DNA from 2 places in the Massilimicrobiota sp. An142 genome. Region 1 is predicted to be linked to the other one. Evidence: a T-box and tRNA genes for the amino acid it is inferred to sense, from the RefSeq annotation. Region 1 holds a T-box; the other holds one or more tRNA genes.
The links. A T-box is a leader RNA that pairs with one kind of tRNA and senses whether it is charged. The one in region 1 lies ahead of ileS (isoleucine--tRNA ligase), so its partner is inferred to be a tRNA-Ile.
Positions count from the first base shown of each region.

Region 1 (10,493 bases):
GCAACAATAAACTTCCTTGAAATTTTTTTTCCATTTCAATCCCCTTTCAAAAATAAATGGTACGTATCGTACCATTTATTATTTATCCATGGATGACATCATGACAACGAGGACATAATTCGCCTTCCATTTCTGATTCTTCAAAATAATTCCAACATCTTGGACATTGAACACCATTAAATTTTTCACTATGAATATAAGCTGTATCATATTCTTCAAGATCTGTAGAATCATTGACTAACTGAACTTTAGCGACAATAAACAACTGTTTTAAGACATCTGCTAATTTGTCCATATCTTGATATGAATCTTTTAAGCAAATAGTCACTTTTGCTTCCATATTAGATTTAATTTCTTTAGCATTTCTTAATTCTTCTAAAGATTTTAAGACATCTTTTCTTAATAATAAGAAACGATCATAATATTCTTTAATTACTTCTTCATTGTCTACTGGAAGCAATTCAGGTTTTGCTTCTAAGAAAATAGATTCAGCTTTATTTTCATCACAATGGAAATGATCATGTAATTCTTCACTTGTAAAGACAAGAATTGGTGATAATAATTTCATCATTGTTTTTGCATAATAATATAACACTGTTTGAACCTGTCTTCTTCTTAAGCTATCAGCTTTTTCAATATAAAGAATATCTTTTGTAAAGTCCATATAGAAAGCACTTAAAGTGTTTGTAAAGCAATTTAAAATTAATTGATTTGCTTCAGCAAAATCATATTGATTAAAGGCTTCTTCATAACCTTTCATTAACTGATTTAATTCAACAAGCATGTATTGATCAACACCTTCAAGTTTTGAGATTTCAATCAAATCACTTGCTTTAAAATCAGAAAGATTCCCTAAAACAAAACGCATTGTGTTTCTAATCTTACGATAATTTTCAGCAACTTGCTTCATAATATCATTAGAAATACGAACATCAGATTGATATGCAACTGAAGTTGCCCATAATCTTAAGATATCTGCACCATATTGATTGACAAGTTTAATTGGATCAACTGTATTTCCTAATGATTTAGACATTTTATTTCCTTTACCATCTAAAACAAAGCCATGTGATAATACTGTCTTATAAGGCGCTTTATCATAAACTGCTGTTCCAATAATCAATGATGAGTTGAACCATCCACGATACTGATCACTACCTTCAAAGTATAAATCAACTGGATAACGATATCCTCTTTCTCTCATGCATCCTGTATGAGAAGATCCTGAATCAAACCATACATCCATGATATCTTTTTCTTTTTTAAAGATACCATTTGGTGAATGTTCATTTGTATATCCTTCAGGTAACAAGAATTTTTCATCTTTTTCAAACCAAATATTAGAACCATACTGTCTAAATAAATCAGAAATATGTTTGAAAACTTCTTCTTCCATAATTGGTGTCCCATCTTCACAATAAATAATAGGAATTGGCACTCCCCAGCTTCTTTGACGAGAAATACACCAGTCACCACGATCTTTAATCATGTTGTAGATTCTAATATGACCCCATTCATTTAACCATTCAACATGATCAATTTCATCTAATAATTTTTCTCTAATCTTATCAATTGAACAGAACCATTGGTCAGTTGCTCTAAAGATAATTGGTTTTTTTGTACGCCAGTCATGAGGATAACTATGTGTAATGAATTCAAGCTTTAATAACACTCCTAATTCATCAAGTTTTAAAGTGACTGTTTTATTAGCATCATCAACATATTGACCAGCTAACCATTCACCACAGTCTTCCATCATGCAACCGTGTTCATCAACATTACAATAAATATCTAAACCATATTTTTGACCAACAATAAAGTCATCCATACCAAATCCAGGAGCAGTATGAACACATCCTGTACCAGCTTCAGCAGTAACGTGATCTCCTAAGATAACTAATGATTCACGATCATATAATGGATGTTGACAAGTAATCATTTCTAATTCTTGTCCCTTAAATGTTTTTAAAATCTGTTTTTCTTTTAATTCAAATTTTTCCCATAAAGAATCAACAAGTTCTTCTAAAACAATTAATTTTCCTTTTTCACTTTGAACAAGTGCATACGTATAATCCGCATTTAAACAAATCGCAAGGTTTGCTGGAATTGTCCAAGGTGTTGTTGTCCAAATCACAAAACTTGTATCTGTATCTAAAATACCTTTTCCATCTTTAACCTGGAATTTCACAAAAATAGTTGGACTTTTCACATCATGATATTCAACTTCAGCTTCTGCTAAAGCTGATTCACTTGATGGTGACCAATAGACTGGTTTTAATCCTTTATAAATTAAACCATCCATCGCCATCTTTGCGAAAACATCAATTTGATTGGCTTCAAATTCTGGTAATAATGTTAAATATGGGTGGTCATAATCAGCAAATGTTCCAACACGGATACATTGTTCTTTTTGAATTTCAACTTGTTTTAATGCATATCCATAACATTTTTTTCTAAATTCTGCTGTACTTAATTCTTTACGATTGACACCTAATTTTTGAATAGCATTTTCAATTGGTAAACCATGTGTATCCCATCCAGGAATATATGGTGTATACAATCCCTGCATGTTTTTATAACGACAAATCACATCTTTAATAATTTTGTTTAACATATGTCCAGTATGCATATTTCCATTTGCATATGGTGGACCATCATGGAAAACAAAATCATCATGTCCTTGATTTTGTTCAATGACTTTTTCATACATATGCGTTTCTTGCCATCTTTGAACGTAACCTGGCTCCTTTTTAGGAAGATTTCCACGCATTTCAAAATCTGTTTTAGGCATTAATAATGTGTCTTTGTAATTCATTGTATTCCTTCCTTTCTCAAATAAAAAAACGTCCTGTTAAAGGACGTGATGACGCGGTACCACCTTTATTCATATCTTAAAGATATGCTCTCTATATCTTAACGCGATGAACGTCTTATCCTACTTGATTTCAGATAAGCTACTCTTAGGCTGATTCATTATAAGTTCCCCTTATTTGCTTTTCACCAACTGCAAACTCTCTGTAAGTTTTCCTTATAAACTGTCCTTGTCATTGTATTTGTTTTCTTGTTCTTCTTTAATTAAACTGAAAATTTCAGATTTGTCAATAGTTTCTAGCATTTCTTCGCTCATTTTTACAACATTTGCTCTAAAATCAATAGCTTCCTGTTTAAACGTATCCATATCTTTTGACAAACCACGCACATATTCCATTGATTCTTTAAGAATCATATTGGCATTTCTTTTGGCTTTTTCAATCAATTCACTTGCTTCTTTTAAAGCCAAACGCGCAATTTCTTCGTTAGTTTTCTCATGTACAGATATTTGTTTTGTAAGTAAAGTGTTTTGTTCTTTTAATTCAGTCATTTCTTCTTCCATTGACTGAATCCTTTCCTTTTGTTTTTCAATTTCCTGTTTTAATTCACCAATACGATCATTGACTTCAGCAATGTTATAACCACGAAATTGCTTATCAAATTGTTCCAATCCTTCCACCTCACTTATAAAAGTATCCACTTACAACATAATTTCCCTGTCTTGTTTGCTTATTTTCATCCACAATTTTAACACGTCCATGATGTTTGAAAGATACCATATCACTATTATGACACAAATAACTCACTTCTTCAACAATTTTATAATTGACTTTGACATGCCCATTACGAATAGCTTCACTAGCTAAAGCACGTGGTACTTTAAACATCGTTGATACCACTTTATCCAAACGCATACTCGATAAAATAAAAGAACGAGATGTATAGTCATGTACAATTTCAATATCTTCATGACATTCTTGAAGCTTTATTTTTGATTTTTTTATTTGTTTTAATGTTTGGATAATATAAGGATAAGTTTGTTTTGTACAAGCAAAAAAACAACGCTCTCCATCAAAAATATCACCAACACACTCCCTTTTTATACCCAAATTCATTAAAGCTCCTAAAATATCCTTGTGCTGAATGCGTCCAAATTGCCGGCGATATATGACTTCAACCAATTGAATTTCAAAGTCAGACTTTTCAATTTCATAAAAATCTGGACAAATAATCATACGCTGATTTTCAGCATTTGTAAAACCACCATAACTTAAGACTTTCAGTTCTTTACCGATAACACTTCTTACTATCTCCTGTTCATGAGGATTATAAAAAGGTGTTAATACCATTCTTTGATGATGCAGTGCCTGAAATTGATAGTCTAAAATTTTCTTAACAAAAACTTCGTCGCCTTTAAAATGTTCTAACATCATTCAAAAAGAAAGTATTAGCAAGTTTTTCACTTACTAATACTTGTTTATTCATCAGTTTCAGAATCATCCATTGTAATATTGCCAGAAACGCCAATATTCTTAGGAGTACATAAGAAAATTTTAGGTCCGATTTGTTGAATATCTCCTTCAATTGCAAAAATAACACCACTTAAGAAATCAATAACACGTTTAGACTGTTCTTTCTGTAAACGATGCAAATTGACAACTGCAGCTCTTTTTTGTTTTAAATACGTTGCAATTTCTTGAGTTTCACTATATGCACGTGGTTCAAATAAAATCAAATGACTATCTTTATTTGCACTTAATGCTTTCATAGCATCAGTTGTTTTTGTAGATTTTGCTTTTTCAAATAAACTTGTTGATTTTACACTTTCTTCTTCAGTATCTATTTCTTCATTTTCATAAACGTCATCATCATCTTCTTCAAAAAACCATTTTTTTACTTTTTCTCCGTATCCCATGAGGTAACCTCCTTACAATCTTTATATAATTATACCATATAATGTGTATGAAAAAAAGAGGAAAATACGGGAAATATCACCTTCTTCATCCCATTTATTGACATTCAACATGTACCAAAATAACATCTTCACCAATGGTAATAATATGTTGAATAGGTATAACCAAAGCTGGTGGTCCTTTAAAAAAACATATGAATTTAAATGCTGAAAAACGTTCAACAATTAAAGCCTGTATACATTGACAACAAGGATCAATTTCCAAATCAACAACATAACCAATCTTACAACCTGATGAGGCATCAATGACATCTTTACTTTGTAAAGTTAAAAAGCGCATTTTATCACCACTTTAATATATGCTTTTATCCTATCATATATTTCTTTAAATGTGATAAAGCCTGTTTTTCAATACGAGAAACTTGTGCTTGAGAAATCATTAAATCTTTAGCAATTTCACTCTGTGTTAAACCTTGAAAATAACGTTCATGAATGATTTGCATTTCTTTTTGATCTAAATGATGCATGGCTTTTTGTAAATCTATTGTCTTTTGAATATCTTCCATATGACTATGGTTATCTGGTATCTGACTTTCTAAATCAATGGGTCCATTGCCATCATTTTGGACTTCCTGTGATAATGATGTCACACTATGAGTAGAAGACAATGCTTCAACTAACGTATATTCATCAACATTTAAACGTTGAGATAATTCTTTTATAGATGCTTCTCGATTATATTTTTTCATATATTCTTCATTAACCAAAAGCGCTTTATAAGCAATATCTCGTAACGATCTTGGTATTCGCATAGGAGAATTTTCTCTTAAATAACGTTTCATCTCACCTTGTATAAGCGGAACAGCATATGTTGAAAAACGAACTTCTAAATTCGTATTAAAATGATCTATGGCCTTCATTAAACCAATTACTCCAACTTGAAATAAATCATCTAAATTATTCACTCTTTGTTGGTATTTTTGAACAAGTGATAAAACAAGTTTTAAATTAGAGAGAACCAATTTTTCTTTTATACAGGAATCATGATTTTGATGATATGTTTTCAATAATTCTATTGTTTGTTGATGAGATAATTTTTCATAATTTTCAATATTTGTTCCATTCAGTTCTACTTTATATTTTGACATGGATTCAACTCCTCATATCAGAGTTTCACCATTTTATTTGACATTATTCATCATCTTTCAATTTATTTCTTAATTTTCTAATAATTTTCTTTTCAAGTCTAGATATATATGATTGTGAAATACCTAATATTTCTGCCACATCCTTTTGTGTTAATTCCTCATGACCAATCAAACCATAACGCATCATAAGAATCTGTTGTTCTCTTGGATTTAAATAATGTAAAGCATGATAAAATTTTTCTTTTTGATCATTATGTTCTATTTCATCTTGTACAATGTCTTTGTCCGTACCAATGATATCAGATAATAATAATTCATTACCATCATAGTCAACATTCAATGGTTCATCTAAAGAGATTTCTTGTCTGAGTTTATTATTTTTTCTTAAGAACATTAAAATTTCATTTTCAATACAACGTGATGCATAAGTTGCTAATTTAATGTTTTTATCCATATTAAAAGTATTCACTGCTTTCACTAATCCAATCGTTCCAATACTAATTAAATCTTCTATACTACCATTTTGCATAGAATCATATTTTTTAGCCACATAGACAACGAGCCTTAAATTATGTTCAATTAATAAATCCTTTGCTTTTTCATCACCATTTTGTAATTTCAATAAAGCTTCTTTTTCTTCTTTACCTTTTAATGGTGCTTTTAAAACATCATGTCTACCAATATAGAAAAGTGATTTTCTTTTTAATACCCATTCCTTCAATAATAATAAGATCATAATAACCCTCCCATTAACTGTTGATTTAAAATGCAATCATACTGATTCGATGATATAATTCCAGCATAAACATCGTGTAATGTTTGATGATGAATTGTAATATCAGGCAATAAAATTAAATCAATTTTTTCCTGCTGACTCGCAGTTTCAATGCAAATATTATCAATAACAGTATAGTCACCGGCAAATCTTTGATTGATAAAAATAACTGGATAACCATGATATGTGACCTGATTACCATTATCAATAAAACCATAACATTGGTGTCCTTGAAAACAGACTTTAACCATTTGCTGATGAATACGATGACGGCATAAATCTATATAAAAATAGCTAATCAAAATAACTAGAATGGCAATAATCATGATATAACGCATATGATAGCCTTCCATCAATAAAACACCTTGAAAAATAATAGACGATGGCAATAACCATTGAACAAATGATAATATCGAAAAGTATATAAAAAGATATACAGGATAATATATATAGACAGACCGTTTAAAATAAAAAAATGTCAATATAAAATCATATAAAAGGATAAACCCAGTAAATAAATCAATAAATAAAAAAACAAATGAAATATTGTAAGTCAAAACATATAGACATAATCTTTTCTTGGTTATGCGTATATTTAATAAAAAAGATAATATTTCAAAACTCAGTAATATTAATAAAGCATTCATAAAATACGTAATTTCTATATAGACATTCATTTTTTCCACCCTCTTTCATTATAGAGAAATGGAATTAAAAATGATGTCAAAAAAAGATTGAAAGTACTCTCACTTTCAATCTTTCATTTTGACTATTCACTTGCCATAACATCCAAACGATGACGACGTTTCATAGCGTCTTTTTCACATTTATCCATTAATCCTTCAGCATGTTCTGGATTGACTTTAGATAATTGTGCAAATCTGTTTTCACTTAATAAGAAATCTTTGAATTTTGTGAAATCAGGTTCTTTAGAATCTAACTGTAATGGATTCTTTCCTTGTTCTTCTAAACGAGGATCATATCTTAATAAGTTGAAGTATCCACATTCAACAGCATGTTTTTGTTGTTGTTGATGATTTGCAAGACCACCTTTAATACCATGTTCCATACATGGAGAATAAGCAATAATTAATGATGGTCCATCATAAGCTTCAGCTTCTTTGAATGCTTTAATTGTTTGCATTGGATTAGCTCCCATAGCCACTTGTGCTACATAAACATGTCCATATGCCATAGCAATCTGTGCTAAATCTTTCTTGGCTACTGTTTTACCACCAGCAGTGAATTTAGCGATAGAACCAGCTTGTGAAGATTTTGAAGATTGTCCACCAGTATTTGAATAAACTTCTGTATCAAGAACTAAGATATTAACATTTTGATTATTAGCGATAACATGATCTAATCCACCATAACCGATGTCATAAGCCCATCCATCTCCACCAATAATCCATTGAGATTTAGTGACAAGTTCACCCTTCATATCTAATAATTCTTTGATACCTTCACATTTTGAAGCTTCAACTAAAGATACTAATTGATCATAAAGTTTTCTTTCTTCAACTCTTTGACCTTTGACATTTGCATATTGTTCTAATACAGTTTGAAGTTCAGGTTCACATTCAGCTTTATTTGCTTCAATGATTTCTAAGATACGTTTAGCCATATAATTTTCAGCTAATTTCATACCAAATCCATATTCAGCATTATCTTCAAATAATGAGTTAGCCCATGCAGGTCCTTGTCCATTTTCATCAATTGTACAAGGTGTTGATGGTGTAGAACCACTATAAATTGAACTACATCCAGTTGCATTTGCAATTCTCATATCTGCTCCAAATAATTGAGAAGCCAAACGATAATAAGGTGTTTCACCACATCCACCACAAGCACCAGATACTTCAAAGTATGGACGCATAAATCCAACACCTTTAACTGTTGTTGTTGGGTAGCGATCAGCTTTATATGTCACTTTTGAATAAATATGATCAGCTAAAGAAGCATGTGGTAATTCTTCTTTTACTGGCACCATAGATAAAGCTTTCTTTCCAGCTTTACCTGGACATTCAGTCACACATAATCCACAACCAACACAGTTATCTGGAGAAACTTGAATACGATAAACCAATCCATCTACATTTCTACCAATTGGTTTTAAAACATCATTTGAAATATCTTCTGGCATAGCTTTCATTTCATCTTCATCAATTAAGAAAGCACGAATTGTTGCATGAGGACATACCATAACACAGTTATTACATTGGATACAGTTTTCTTTTTCCCAACGTGGTACATCAATAGCAATCGCACGTTTTTCTTTAATAGCAATACCAGATTTCATTGAACCATCTAATTTATCCATAAATGCAGAAACAGGTAAATCATAACCATCTAAGGCATTGATTGGTGCAACGAAATTATCAAAGTAATCATCACCAGTTCTTGCTCTTGTAGCAGTCACTGTTAAATCAGACCAGCTTGCATCAACAGGAACTTCAACAATAGCATCTTTTCCTGCATCAATAGCTTTGTAGTTCATTTCTACAACAGCATCACCTTTTTTACCATATGTTTTCTTAGCCATTGCTTTCATATATTCAACAGCTTTATCAACTGGTAAAATTTGTGGGTTTAAAGCAAAGAATGCAGATTGAAGAATTGTATTTGTATGTCTTCCCATACCAATTTCACTAGCGATTTTTGTTGCATTAATGATATAGAATTTAGCATTTTTATCAGCTAATTGTTTCTTTAATTTATTTGGTAAATAATCAACAATTTCTTTTTCATCAAATTCTGTATTTAATAAGAATGTTCCACCATTCTTTAAGTTTTTCAACATATCATATTTTAATACATAGTTATCTAATGAACATGAAATGAAATCAGCATTATTGACATAATATGTTGCACGAATTGGTGTATGACCAAATCTTAAGTTAGAGCGTGTAGCTCCACCAGCTTTTTTACTATCATAAGCAAAGTAAGCCTGTGAATATAAATCGGTATGATCTCCAATAATTTTAATTGAAGATTTATTAGCAGATACTGTACCATCTGATCCTAAACCATAGAATAAGCATGAAGTATAATCAGCATTAACATGGAAATCAGGGTCTTCTTTTAATGATAAATGAGTTACATCATCATTAATACCAATAGTGAAAGATGTAAATGGATCTTCATCTAATAAATGATCATATACAGCTTTGATTTGACCAGGTGTTGTATCTTTAGATCCCATACCATAACGTCCACCAATAACTTTGATGTTTGTATCTTTTAATACAGAGCATACATCTAAGTATAATGGTTCTCCAGTTGCTCCCATTTCTTTTGTACGATCTAAAACAGCAACTTTTTCAACAGTATTTGGTAAAACTTTTAATAGATATTTTGGTGAGAATGGACGATATAAATGAACTTTAATCAATCCAACACGTTCACCACGTTTATTCATTTCATCAATTGTTTCTTTAATTGTTTCAGTTACAGAACCCATTGCAATGATTACACGTGATGCATCACTTGCTCCATAATATGTAAATGGCGCATATTCACGTCCAGTAATTTCTGAAATCTTTTTCATGTAATCAGCAACAATTTCAACAACAGCTTCATAATGTTTATTTTGTGCTTCTCTACCTTGGAAATAGATATCATCATTTTCAGCACCACCACGTTCAATTGGATTTGTATGTGGATTTAATGCATTTTCTTTAAATTTCTTTAATGCCTCTTTATCTAACAAGCTTTCTAAAACATCATAATCCATAACTTCTACTTTTTGAATTTCATGAGAAGTTCTAAATCCATCAAAGAAATGAATAACAGGAACGCTTGCCTTAATTGCAGTTAAATGAGCAATTCCTCCTAAATCCATAACTTC
Region 1 covers NZ_NFLD01000031.1:5,871-16,363, forward strand. The annotation lists gene B5E87_RS11775 (DMT family transporter) at 1-34, opposite strand, end outside; gene ileS (isoleucine--tRNA ligase) at 83-2,815, opposite strand; T-box leader at 2,852-3,057, opposite strand; gene B5E87_RS11785 (DivIVA domain-containing protein) at 3,029-3,481, opposite strand; gene B5E87_RS11790 (YlmH family RNA-binding protein) at 3,492-4,241, opposite strand; gene B5E87_RS11795 (cell division protein SepF) at 4,289-4,726, opposite strand; gene B5E87_RS11800 (YlmC/YmxH family sporulation protein) at 4,821-5,063, opposite strand; gene B5E87_RS11805 (sigma-70 family RNA polymerase sigma factor) at 5,089-5,871, opposite strand; gene sigK (RNA polymerase sporulation sigma factor SigK) at 5,915-6,607, opposite strand; gene B5E87_RS15465 (sigma-E processing peptidase SpoIIGA) at 6,604-6,999, opposite strand; gene nifJ (pyruvate:ferredoxin (flavodoxin) oxidoreductase) at 7,416-10,493, opposite strand, start outside.

Region 2 (10,493 bases), on a different contig from region 1:
AAACTGGCATTTCAAAATGATATAAAGTTGGAATAGGTTCCATTCCTCTTTCTTTTAAGGCATCAATAAATTCATCATAAAATTGGAAACCTGCTTCATTATAAGTATTTTCATCACTCATCAATCTAGACCAGTCTATAGAAAAACGATAAGCATTAAATCCCATTTCTTGAAATAAGTCAAAATCTTCTTTATATCTATGATAACTATCAATACCATCTTTAAAATCTGAGAAATCACCTGTTACAGTTAAATCACAGACAGCTGGAACTTTTCCTCCTTCCTGATAAGCTCCTTCACTTTGATGAGCAGTGACTGCCCCACCCCATAAAAAATCTTTTCTTAACATCGTTCATCCTCCTTTATTTTACTTTTATTTTTTCATCAATTTACTTGAAATTCAATGAAAAATAACTTGAATTTTTAATAAAACTATCTTGTATAATTAAACATTTTCCCATCATATTTTTCATTTAATGTCTGTTGACTGGTAAAAACACACGAAAAATTATCATGAAAAACATGAAATGAATCCAATGGCTTGACTATGTCTAAGATTTTTTGATTGATTTCTTGAGATATACCAGTTTGCTGGCAAGCTTCACATTGCTCATCTGTTTTATAGAAAACATGAACTTGATCAAAAATAATTTTGATTTTCCATATATATGGTCTATGAATATTTTGTATTTCTTTTTGTACCTGGTTTAAAATTCTTTTTCTTATTTCATCTTCCAATGTATCATAACTGATAATCGAAGGACACTTTGTAGATATATGATGTTTTTGACAAAGTAATAAGAATTGTTCACGAATTTTCTGTTGCTTTGTTTCATCAAAATTTATACCATTCTTCATTTTTTGTTGATCATCATGATTCCATAATATAAGTTTCAATCTGGATTGATTATCATGTGTCTGATCATAAATAAAATCATAAAGTTTTAATTGAAAAACCTGCTCAAACCATTGTTCAAATTCTAATAAAAATAAACTTTTCTGTTCTGGATGACACAGTAAATTGAATGCATGTTGATATTGTTGTTCATTTAAAAGCATAAAAACACCTCTTGTCTATTATACAACAAAGAGATGTTTTTATCTCGATTTTATTTATTTTTAGTCTAAACTCTTTGACATAATAACAAACAAATCTCTTAATTTTGAACATGATGATGAAACGTTGGAGAAGTTTCATCTAATACCTGAAAAACATATCCCTGCTCAATGAGATAATCTAAAATATCTGGCAGTGCCTTGACAGTATTTTCTTGTGTTCCACTATCATGCATCAAAAACATAATATCTTCTCGATTCCCAATTTCTTCAATAGCTTTCTTTTTAAGACCATCTACCGTTTTAATCCCTTCTCCATCACCATTAATAGAAGTCCAATCATAATATTGATATCCTAAATCAATAACCTTTTTTGTTAAACGTGTCATGATACCATCATTATATTTCTTAGAAACAAGATTACTGGAACCACCTGGAAAACGTATAAAATTCACATTCTTCCCAATTTGTTGATAAACAACATCCTTAATTTTATTTAAATCACTTATATAATTTTTTAAAGAACTATAAATATATTCATAATCATGACTATATGTGTGCAATCCTATTGTATGCCCTTTTTGATATGCTTCTTTAATATAATGAAAATCTTTAGGGGAGGTTCCTGTCACAAAAAAAGTTGCTTTAATATGATATTGATCTAGAATTTCTAGAATTTCTTTGGTATTTGATGATGGACCATCATCAAAGGTTAAATAACACGTTTTCTTCCCATCACTTAAAGCTTCACGATTATCATATTGACTTAAAACTTCAATCTTTCTTATAAATGTATCCTCATTACCCGATTGATCCTTAACATGATAATAAACTTCATATTCACCAATTTTACGAATATTCAGTTTAGAATCATCAATGGTTAATACTGGTGAATCATCATGATCATCTTTAACAATGACATCTTTTTTTAAATCAATTTCATCTCCAATCAATAATGTAATGGGTGTCAAACCACTCACTACTGGTGGCTGTTCATCTTTTGCCTGAACTTGTACATAGGCACTTTTCTCTGATTTATTTCCATAACTATCTTCCACAACAACTACAACTTTATAAGTTTTCACTTCATGAAAAGTATAATTTTGTTGAAAATAAACTTCTGTTTTAGAATCATCACGAATGTTTTTAACCAATTCTTTTGCAGATATTGTTTCATCTTTCAAAATTGTCTTATTTTGTGTTTCAAATTGTGGAGGTAACATATCATCAACATAAACAATTAAAGTAAAAACTTTTTGATGATAAGAATAGACTATTTTATATTGACCAAGTTGACTATTATCAACTTGATTATCAATCTTGATTTCATCTTCTTCGATATGTGAAAGTTTTTCAATATATTGTAGCGGTTCAACTTCCTGATATAATGCTAAATGAATTTCTTTATCTACAAAAGTTATACGTGGCTGTAAAAACAGATAAACAATTAAGACAATCAAACAAAATACAAAAGTATAAAAAAAGACTTTTTTCATATGTATCACCAAGATACTATATGAATGAAAAGTCTTTTTTAGTCCTCCTGTTGAAAATATTCTTCAATGATTTGTCTTTCACTAAAAGGTAATGGTTCTTCATCCAAAATCTGATAATCTTCATGCCCTTTTCCTAGACACAAAATAATATCATGAGCTTCAGCATGCTCAAGAGCATAATGAATGGCTTGTTGACGATCTTCTATAACAATATATTCCCCATTTTCTTTATTGATCCCCTCAATAATATCCTGACAGATTTTTTGTACTGATTCGCCACGTGGATTATCTGCTGTTAAAATAGAGAAAGCATGATATTTTGCGACAATTTCTCCAGCTCCATAACGTCTATGCACATCTCTATGTCCACCTAATCCATAGACACAATAAATACGGTGAGGATGATATTCACTCATAGTCGATAAGATACTATCAAAAGATAACGCATTGTGTGCATAATCAATAAAAACTGTATATGGACGAGGAACTGGTACCATTTCTACACGTCCTTTTACACTGACTTGTTTTAAAGCTTCTTGGATATAAGGAACATCTATATCTAAAAGATGACATATCATAATTGCGACTAATGAATTATAGACACTAAATTTTCCAGGTGTATTCGTTTGAAATGATGCTGAAATAACACCATTTGTATCAAATGTCACACCTAATATATTATCTTGACGATAAAGATTGATGTTGCAAGCCTGTAAATCACTTTCCTGATCTATAGAATAAGTTTGAATCTGACAGTGAGCACGATCTATCATATCTAAATAATGTTCATCATCCTTGTTGAATAAACCAATGCGACACATTTGAAACAATTGTTTTTTACATGACATATAATGTTCAAAAGAGCGGTGCTCATTTTCACCAATATGATCAGGTGATAAATTCGTAAAAACACCTATATCAAAATCAATACCTGTTACACGGTCTAACATAAGTCCCTGTGATGAAACTTCCATAACACAATATTCACAACCTGCTTCCACCATTTCATGCATTAATTTTTGCAGTTCAAAAGATTCAGGTGTGGTATTCTTTGTTTTTCTAAATTCACCATTTACAATAGAACCAATTGTTCCAATGATGCCGACTTTTTTATGAGCCTTTTCTAAAATAGAAGCCACCATATAAGATGTTGTTGTTTTCCCTTTAGTTCCAGTAATCCCGATGACTTTCATTTGACGACTTGGATGATGAAAGAAAGCACAAGAAAGTAACGCTAAAGCCTTTCTTGCATTATCAACTAATAAATAAGTGATTCCTTCCTGATATTCCACTGGATGCTCAATCACAATAACCTTTGCACCTTTTTGAATAACCTGATCAATAAAAGAGTGTCCATCAACCTTTGCGCCAGGAATACAAACAAATAGACTGCCTGATTGAACTGTTCTGGAATCATAATCTATTTGTGAAACTTCTTCATCTAAATGTCCTTGAATGAACTGATAATTCATTTCATCTAGTAATTCATTTAATTTCATTTTCCTCACCATTCCTCATTTGATATCTATCTTTAAATTTGAGATATTTGTAAATCCCCATTTTTTATGTAATTTAATTTTCTAAATGCTTTATACATACTATAACAAACAACCATTGGCAAAACAACATCTATCAAAAACAGTGGTATCCAATAAGTTGTTGCCATGATTGAAAATGAATCCGTTAATCCTAATAATCCTGTTAGTCCCATAGCTGAACCTTGCACACTGCAACGTAAAGAAAAAAGCACTGAAATCATTCCACTTAACATACTGGCAAGTAGTGGTGGTATCCATATAACAGGTCGTTTGACAATATTTTTAAACTGTAAAAGACTTGTCCCTAAACCAATAGCCAAAACTTCACCAAAACGATTATCATTCATTGACATCACAGCAAATCCAATCATTTGACTACATACTCCAGCCAGTACAGCTCCTAAAACAACACCATTAAAATCAACCATTATACTTGTTAAAAGTAAAGATGAAAGTGGTGATGTTGTGATGACACCAGCTAATAAAGCAACTAGCATTCCCATTAAAACAGAAGGCATTGTTGCACATTGTTTCATTACACTATTGAGCCAGAAAGAAATTTGATGCATAAATGGTCCTATAAGCCAGACAACCAAACCAGCACAGCCAATTGACATAACTGGTACCAGCCAAATATCAAAAGGTGTTTTTCCCTGTACCAAACGCCCTACTTCAATTGCTAAAATGACAGCTATATAAGCTAACAATGGATTCCCCGTCGCAAGCGATATCTGACCGCCATCTACAACAATTGTTCCGGCACCGATCGTTCCAGCCAGCAATGCCGTCAACAAATTCATCCCTCTAGCATCAATACATAAGCCCATTGCAATACCAATGGCAGGTCCCATTAAATAACCAAGCATGACTCCCCATTGATAAAGCATATTGATATGAACAGCCGTCCCAATCTGTTTCAAGATGATACCAAAGACAACACTCACAAAATAGCCATATGCCAATCCATTCAATGTTCTTACAATATAATTTTCATGTCTATTTCTTGCCATCCTGTTTTTCCTCTTTTCTTTGATGATTCATTAATGCAGGGAAAGCTTTCATAATACGACGCTCACTCATAGATTTATCATGTATCCATTGACGATAACTTGAGATATCATTTTCTTTCCATAAATCCATTAATTCATTAAAACTGTGTTTACTTTGTTCAACATCATCAATCAATTTTTGCATTGATGATTCTATATCCTTCATAAATTCATCTAAACGTTCATCCAAATGTGTTAATGATACGACTGTAAAAATAAGATCAATGATAAATATTGTCGTTAACATTGTTGCTATCACAACCAATGTAATTAAGCCATGTTGCATGATTTTTTCTAACAAATAAGGTTGAACAAATTTCACTGCAACAACACTAAAAACACCAAAAACTAAAAAACCTTCTAAACAAACTCTTCCATTAACATGAAAAGCTTTATCAGAATAATCCCACCATCTTCTATGATAAAGTTTCTCCATAGCCCATGATGTTATATATTCAATCACACAGGCCACAAATGCTCCTTCAATAAAAACAGATAAATAACTTTCATTAGCAGAAAATAAAAGAGAGACAGTGATGGCTCCAAAACCATATATTGGAACAATAGGTCCATTTAAAAAGCCACTATTTTTAATTCTATGACGCGTCATAATTGGACATATCAAAGATTCCCAAATCCATCCTGCAAAACCATATATATAAAAAGTTACAATATAAGCACTAATATATTTTTCCATAATAAACTCCTTATCTAGAAATATTATACTTCGTTTTTATGATTAAGCAAGAAAAAAACTGCTTACGCAGTTTCATTGATATTGAATATTTTGTTGTCTATTTAATGGGTAGATGGATAATTGTGAAGCAGAAACTTTATTTTTCATTTGAATACAATGAATTTGATTATTTTCATATGTCTTGTAATAATAAGCCCCTTCATTCATACTCATACAACAAGAATAAACCGTATAATCATCCTGATTTTGTGCTGTTTTCACTGAACCTTTGACCATTGCTACAGCATCTAAAATATGAAAAATCTGACTGACATTCTCTTCTTCTTTTTCACTCATCACAGCATTTTCCTTTAACCACAATGTTTTCACAAAACGTGAAGCAGGTGAAAAATCACCAGGAATACCGATTGTCCCAAATCCGTTTCCATAAGGCTTCAATGATTGGTCCGTTAAATGATCTTGAGGATAAGACGATGTTAAATGCATATAGTTATGGACATTCCATTGATGATACGGATAAGGTGGATTGTTGGTTAAAATATGAAAAGCATCTTGATAAACCTGCAATCCTGATTCTGTTGATTCCAGAATCAGACTCTCTTTTTGATCGGCAATAATCCAATGTAAAGGTGCTAAAGGCAATTTTTCGTGGAATGGAATATCCAAAAGATGAAAACGATCAATAACCTTTTTGACCTCTTGTACGCTTTGATATTGCCCTAAAATATAGGGAATGAGTTCATAAGGCGTTATATTGGTTTTGTTGGCCTGTTCAGGAAAATAACGAGCATTCCCTGGAAAATATAAGCCAGCCATGCATAATCCCTTTTCATTCATAGCTTCAGCATATAATGGATAATTTTCCACGACTGTTGCCATACCAATCATTGCATATTGATTTTTAAACAATGTTCCATTTTTTAATGGAAAAGAATAATGTCTTGGTGTCAATACAACCTGTTCACCAAATGTTGTTTCCAGATCTAAATTTCTACCAAAATACCCATTTAATTGAAATGCTGTACACATATCAAAATCACCTCATTACCATTATAGACCAATTTCTATCAAATAACAAAAAAACCTATATTGATATATAGGTTACATACATAATGGTGGAGCTTAGCGGGATCGAACCGCTGACCTCCTGCGTGCAAAGCAGGCGCTCTCCCAGCTGAGCTAAAGCCCCATTATTCAATTATACATGGTGGGCCTGAATGGACTTGAACCATCGACCTCACCCTTATCAGGGGTGCGCTCTAACCAGCTGAGCTACAGGCCCATGTATATATATAACAGTTATTAATGGTGGGCCTGAATGGACTTGAACCATCGACCTCACCCTTATCAGGGGTGCGCTCTAACCAGCTGAGCTACAGGCCCATTAACGACTGCCCTAATATATTAGCATAGGCTTCTTTTTTCGTCAATACTTTTTTTATTTTTTAAGATATATTTTTATAATGGAGCAGATAAAGCCTGAAAGTAACCCTGTATTCCATCACTAATCACTGTCGCCAGCTTTTTATGATAACTGCGACTTTTTAACTGTCCTCTTTCATTAGCATTAGATAAAAAGCCACATTCAATCAATACTCCCAGTGATTGTGTTGCACGCAAGATATAAAAACTACTTGATGAAATATTTTTCCTTGTTCCCGTTAAGGTTTTCATTTGATTATGAATACTATCAGCTAATCTTTTCCCATCCTCACTTTTTTTATAATAAAAAACTTGTGATCCCCAGGCACTAGAATTTGAAGAATTCAAATGAATACTTAAAAATAAATCTGGCTGATATTCATCAATCTTTAACGCTCTTAAATACATATCATCCTGTTTAGAATAGTTATAATTTCTTCTTGTCATATCCTGGTCATCTGTTCTTGTCATATAAACCGTTGCTCCACGTGATTCCAATTCTTCTTTCAATGCAAAACTGATTTTCAAATTTAATTCATCTTCATCGACTCCAGCAATACTCGCTCCATTGTCTAAACCCCCGTGACCAGGGTCCAAAACTATCACTCTTTGATTTAACAATTGTGATGATGAAACATGAATAACTGGTTTATATAAACATGTACATAAAGCAAAAAGAATAATAAAAGACATCATTTTTTTCATATGAATCATCACCCGTTTATTTATATGAAAAAAGAAATGTCTTTATGCTTAGAGTCTTTCTCCTTATATTAACCTTTAGCGACAGATAAACGTTTTTTCTTCAAATCTTTTCCAATTGTCAACATCATTGTTAAATAACATGCGCCTCCACCAATAAAGTTACTGATAGCTTCAGCAATAAAAACACCATCAATACCCATATATATAGGCAAAATCAAAGTCAATGGAACAACAATTATCACTTTTCTAAAAAGTGAAAAGAAAACCGCCTGTTTAGACTTTCCTAATCCTACCGCCACAGCTTGCCCCGTCATTTGAAAAGCCATCATAAAAAAGCCAAAAAAGTATAAATGAATAGCTTGCGTTCCATGTGTTATGATTTCTGGATTATGACTAAAGATCTGAATATAAAATTGAGGAAACAAAGTAATACTGAGCCATAAAAGAAAACTCGTTAAGAAGCAAGTGATTGTTGTAAAACGAATAGCTTTTAAAACTCTTTGATATTGTTTAGCTCCATAATTATAGCCAAGCACTGGCTGTGAAGCATTAGCTAAGCCTTGTCCTGGTAAAGATACAACCTCTCTAATAGAATTAATAATTGTCATAATCGCAATATAGAAATCTCCACCATATGTCTGAAGTGTGGCATTACAAACAATTGTAACAACAGAATTTGTCAATCCCATCATAAATCCAGCCATCCCTAAAGCAAATATTTTTTTCACATGTTTTATTTTTAATTTCAGTCTTTCTTTTTTTAATTTCAATATCGTTTTTTGACCTGTTAAAAATTGGAATGTCCATAAGGCAGATACAAACTGTGATATTACAGTTGCAAGCGCTGCGCCTTTGACTCCCATTGCTAAAACAAAAATAAAGATAGGATCCAAAATAATATTTGTTATAGCACCTAACAAAACTGTCATCATGCCTATTTTCGCAAAACCTTGACTATTAATAAAACTATTCATGCCTAAACCAATCAAAACAAATGGCGTTCCTAATAAATAAATACTCATATAATCATTTGCATATGTAATGGTATTCTGACTGGCTCCAAAAGCCCATAATAACGGTTCTTTAAACAACAGTCCAATGATCATAATCAAAACTGAAAAAAGAATCAGTAGAGAAAACGAATTCCCCATAATTTCTTCTGCCAAATCATGATCTCCACTTCCTCTCGCTATAGAACAAAGTGGTGAACCACCCATACCAAATAAATTCGCAAAAGCAATAATAATTGAAATTAATGGCAAACATAAACCTAAGCCGCTCATCGCAAGAGTGGCTACATCAGGTAATCTTCCAATATAAATACGATCAACAACGTTATATAAAATATTGATAAACTGTGCAACAATCATTGGTCCAGCAATATGTAAAATATGCTGGGATACATTTCCTAATGCAAAGTTATTTTGATCTTGCATTTATATAAGCTGTAATAAATCTAATGGTTTTTCTAAAACAATTGTTGCATTTTTCATTTCTTCTTTAGCGACATTACCCCATTTGGCATATCCAAAATCTATATGAGCATTTTGAGAAGCCAATTCATCTGAACGAGCATCACCAATATAAATCACTTCATCAGGTTGAAGCTGTAATCTTTTTAAACATTCTAATAAAGGTGTTGGATCTGGTTTATGTTTATCAGTATCTTCTGCTAATATTGTAGCTTTCATATATTTATCCAACCCTTTTTCAACCATATCAATTTGATATTGAGCCTTTGTTTTGGCAGATACCACAGCTTGAATAATCCCTGATTCTTCCAGTTTTATAAAAACCTCTTCAAATCCTTCATAAAGTGTTGCTCCTTCTTCATATTCATTGACATATTGAACCCATTTGGCATATGTTTTTTCTTTATCTTTTATATTTAATTCTTCCATCACTTTCATACCAGGATAAGCCGCAAATTTTAAAACGTCTTCAAAACTCCAATCTTCATTTAATTCTTCTTTAATAATTCTCATTAATGGATACATATTCATATTTAATGTATTTAAAACTGTTCCATCAATATCATAAATAACTGCTTTATACTTTTTCATATCTTTTTTTCCTCTCTTGATAAATCTTCATAAGCTTCTTTTAACCACTGATGTGGATATAAAATACGTTTATGTTGTAACTGTTCTTTTAAAAATAAATAAGCACTATATGCTAATGATATCTTCATTCCTTCTTCAATAACATCTAAATAAGGAGGAAACTCTTTGATGCAGCAGGAATGGATACTTTTTTCGGATGGACCTATTGTCCAGGCATTTTGTAACGCTATTTCCATCATTTGATTGTGAGAAATCACAGCACTGATGTCGTGTAATAAAGCTGCCTGATAACATTTTTGAGGATCAACTCCAAATCTATGAGCAAGTTTCAGACTCTCATTTGCAACTTTCAGACTATGTTCTTTCGTATAAATACATTGATATGTATCAAAAAACTGGCAAACATTCTCTTTTAAACTCAAATCTGGTGATATAAGATAGTCCATCATTGGCTATTCTCCACATAG
Region 2 covers NZ_NFLD01000023.1:21,496-31,988, forward strand. The annotation lists gene B5E87_RS10100 (glycoside hydrolase family 1 protein) at 1-349, opposite strand, end outside; gene B5E87_RS10105 (hypothetical protein) at 433-1,059, opposite strand; gene B5E87_RS10110 (polysaccharide deacetylase family protein) at 1,158-2,552, opposite strand; gene B5E87_RS10115 (UDP-N-acetylmuramoyl-L-alanyl-D-glutamate--2,6-diaminopimelate ligase) at 2,591-4,051, opposite strand; gene B5E87_RS10120 (PTS sugar transporter subunit IIC) at 4,084-5,100, opposite strand; gene B5E87_RS10125 (putative ABC transporter permease) at 5,087-5,836, opposite strand; gene bsh (choloylglycine hydrolase) at 5,909-6,865, opposite strand; tRNA gene B5E87_RS10135 (tRNA-Ala) at 6,950-7,025, opposite strand; tRNA gene B5E87_RS10140 (tRNA-Ile) at 7,042-7,118, opposite strand; tRNA gene B5E87_RS10145 (tRNA-Ile) at 7,143-7,219, opposite strand; gene B5E87_RS10150 (N-acetylmuramoyl-L-alanine amidase family protein) at 7,295-7,963, opposite strand; gene B5E87_RS10155 (MATE family efflux transporter) at 8,032-9,399, opposite strand; gene B5E87_RS10160 (HAD family hydrolase) at 9,400-10,026, opposite strand; gene B5E87_RS10165 (HD domain-containing protein) at 10,023-10,472, opposite strand; gene B5E87_RS10170 (DUF885 domain-containing protein) at 10,472-10,493, opposite strand, start outside.
Region 2: it has a tRNA-Ile gene. The T-box ahead of ileS (isoleucine--tRNA ligase) is inferred to sense a tRNA for this amino acid. The anticodon was not compared.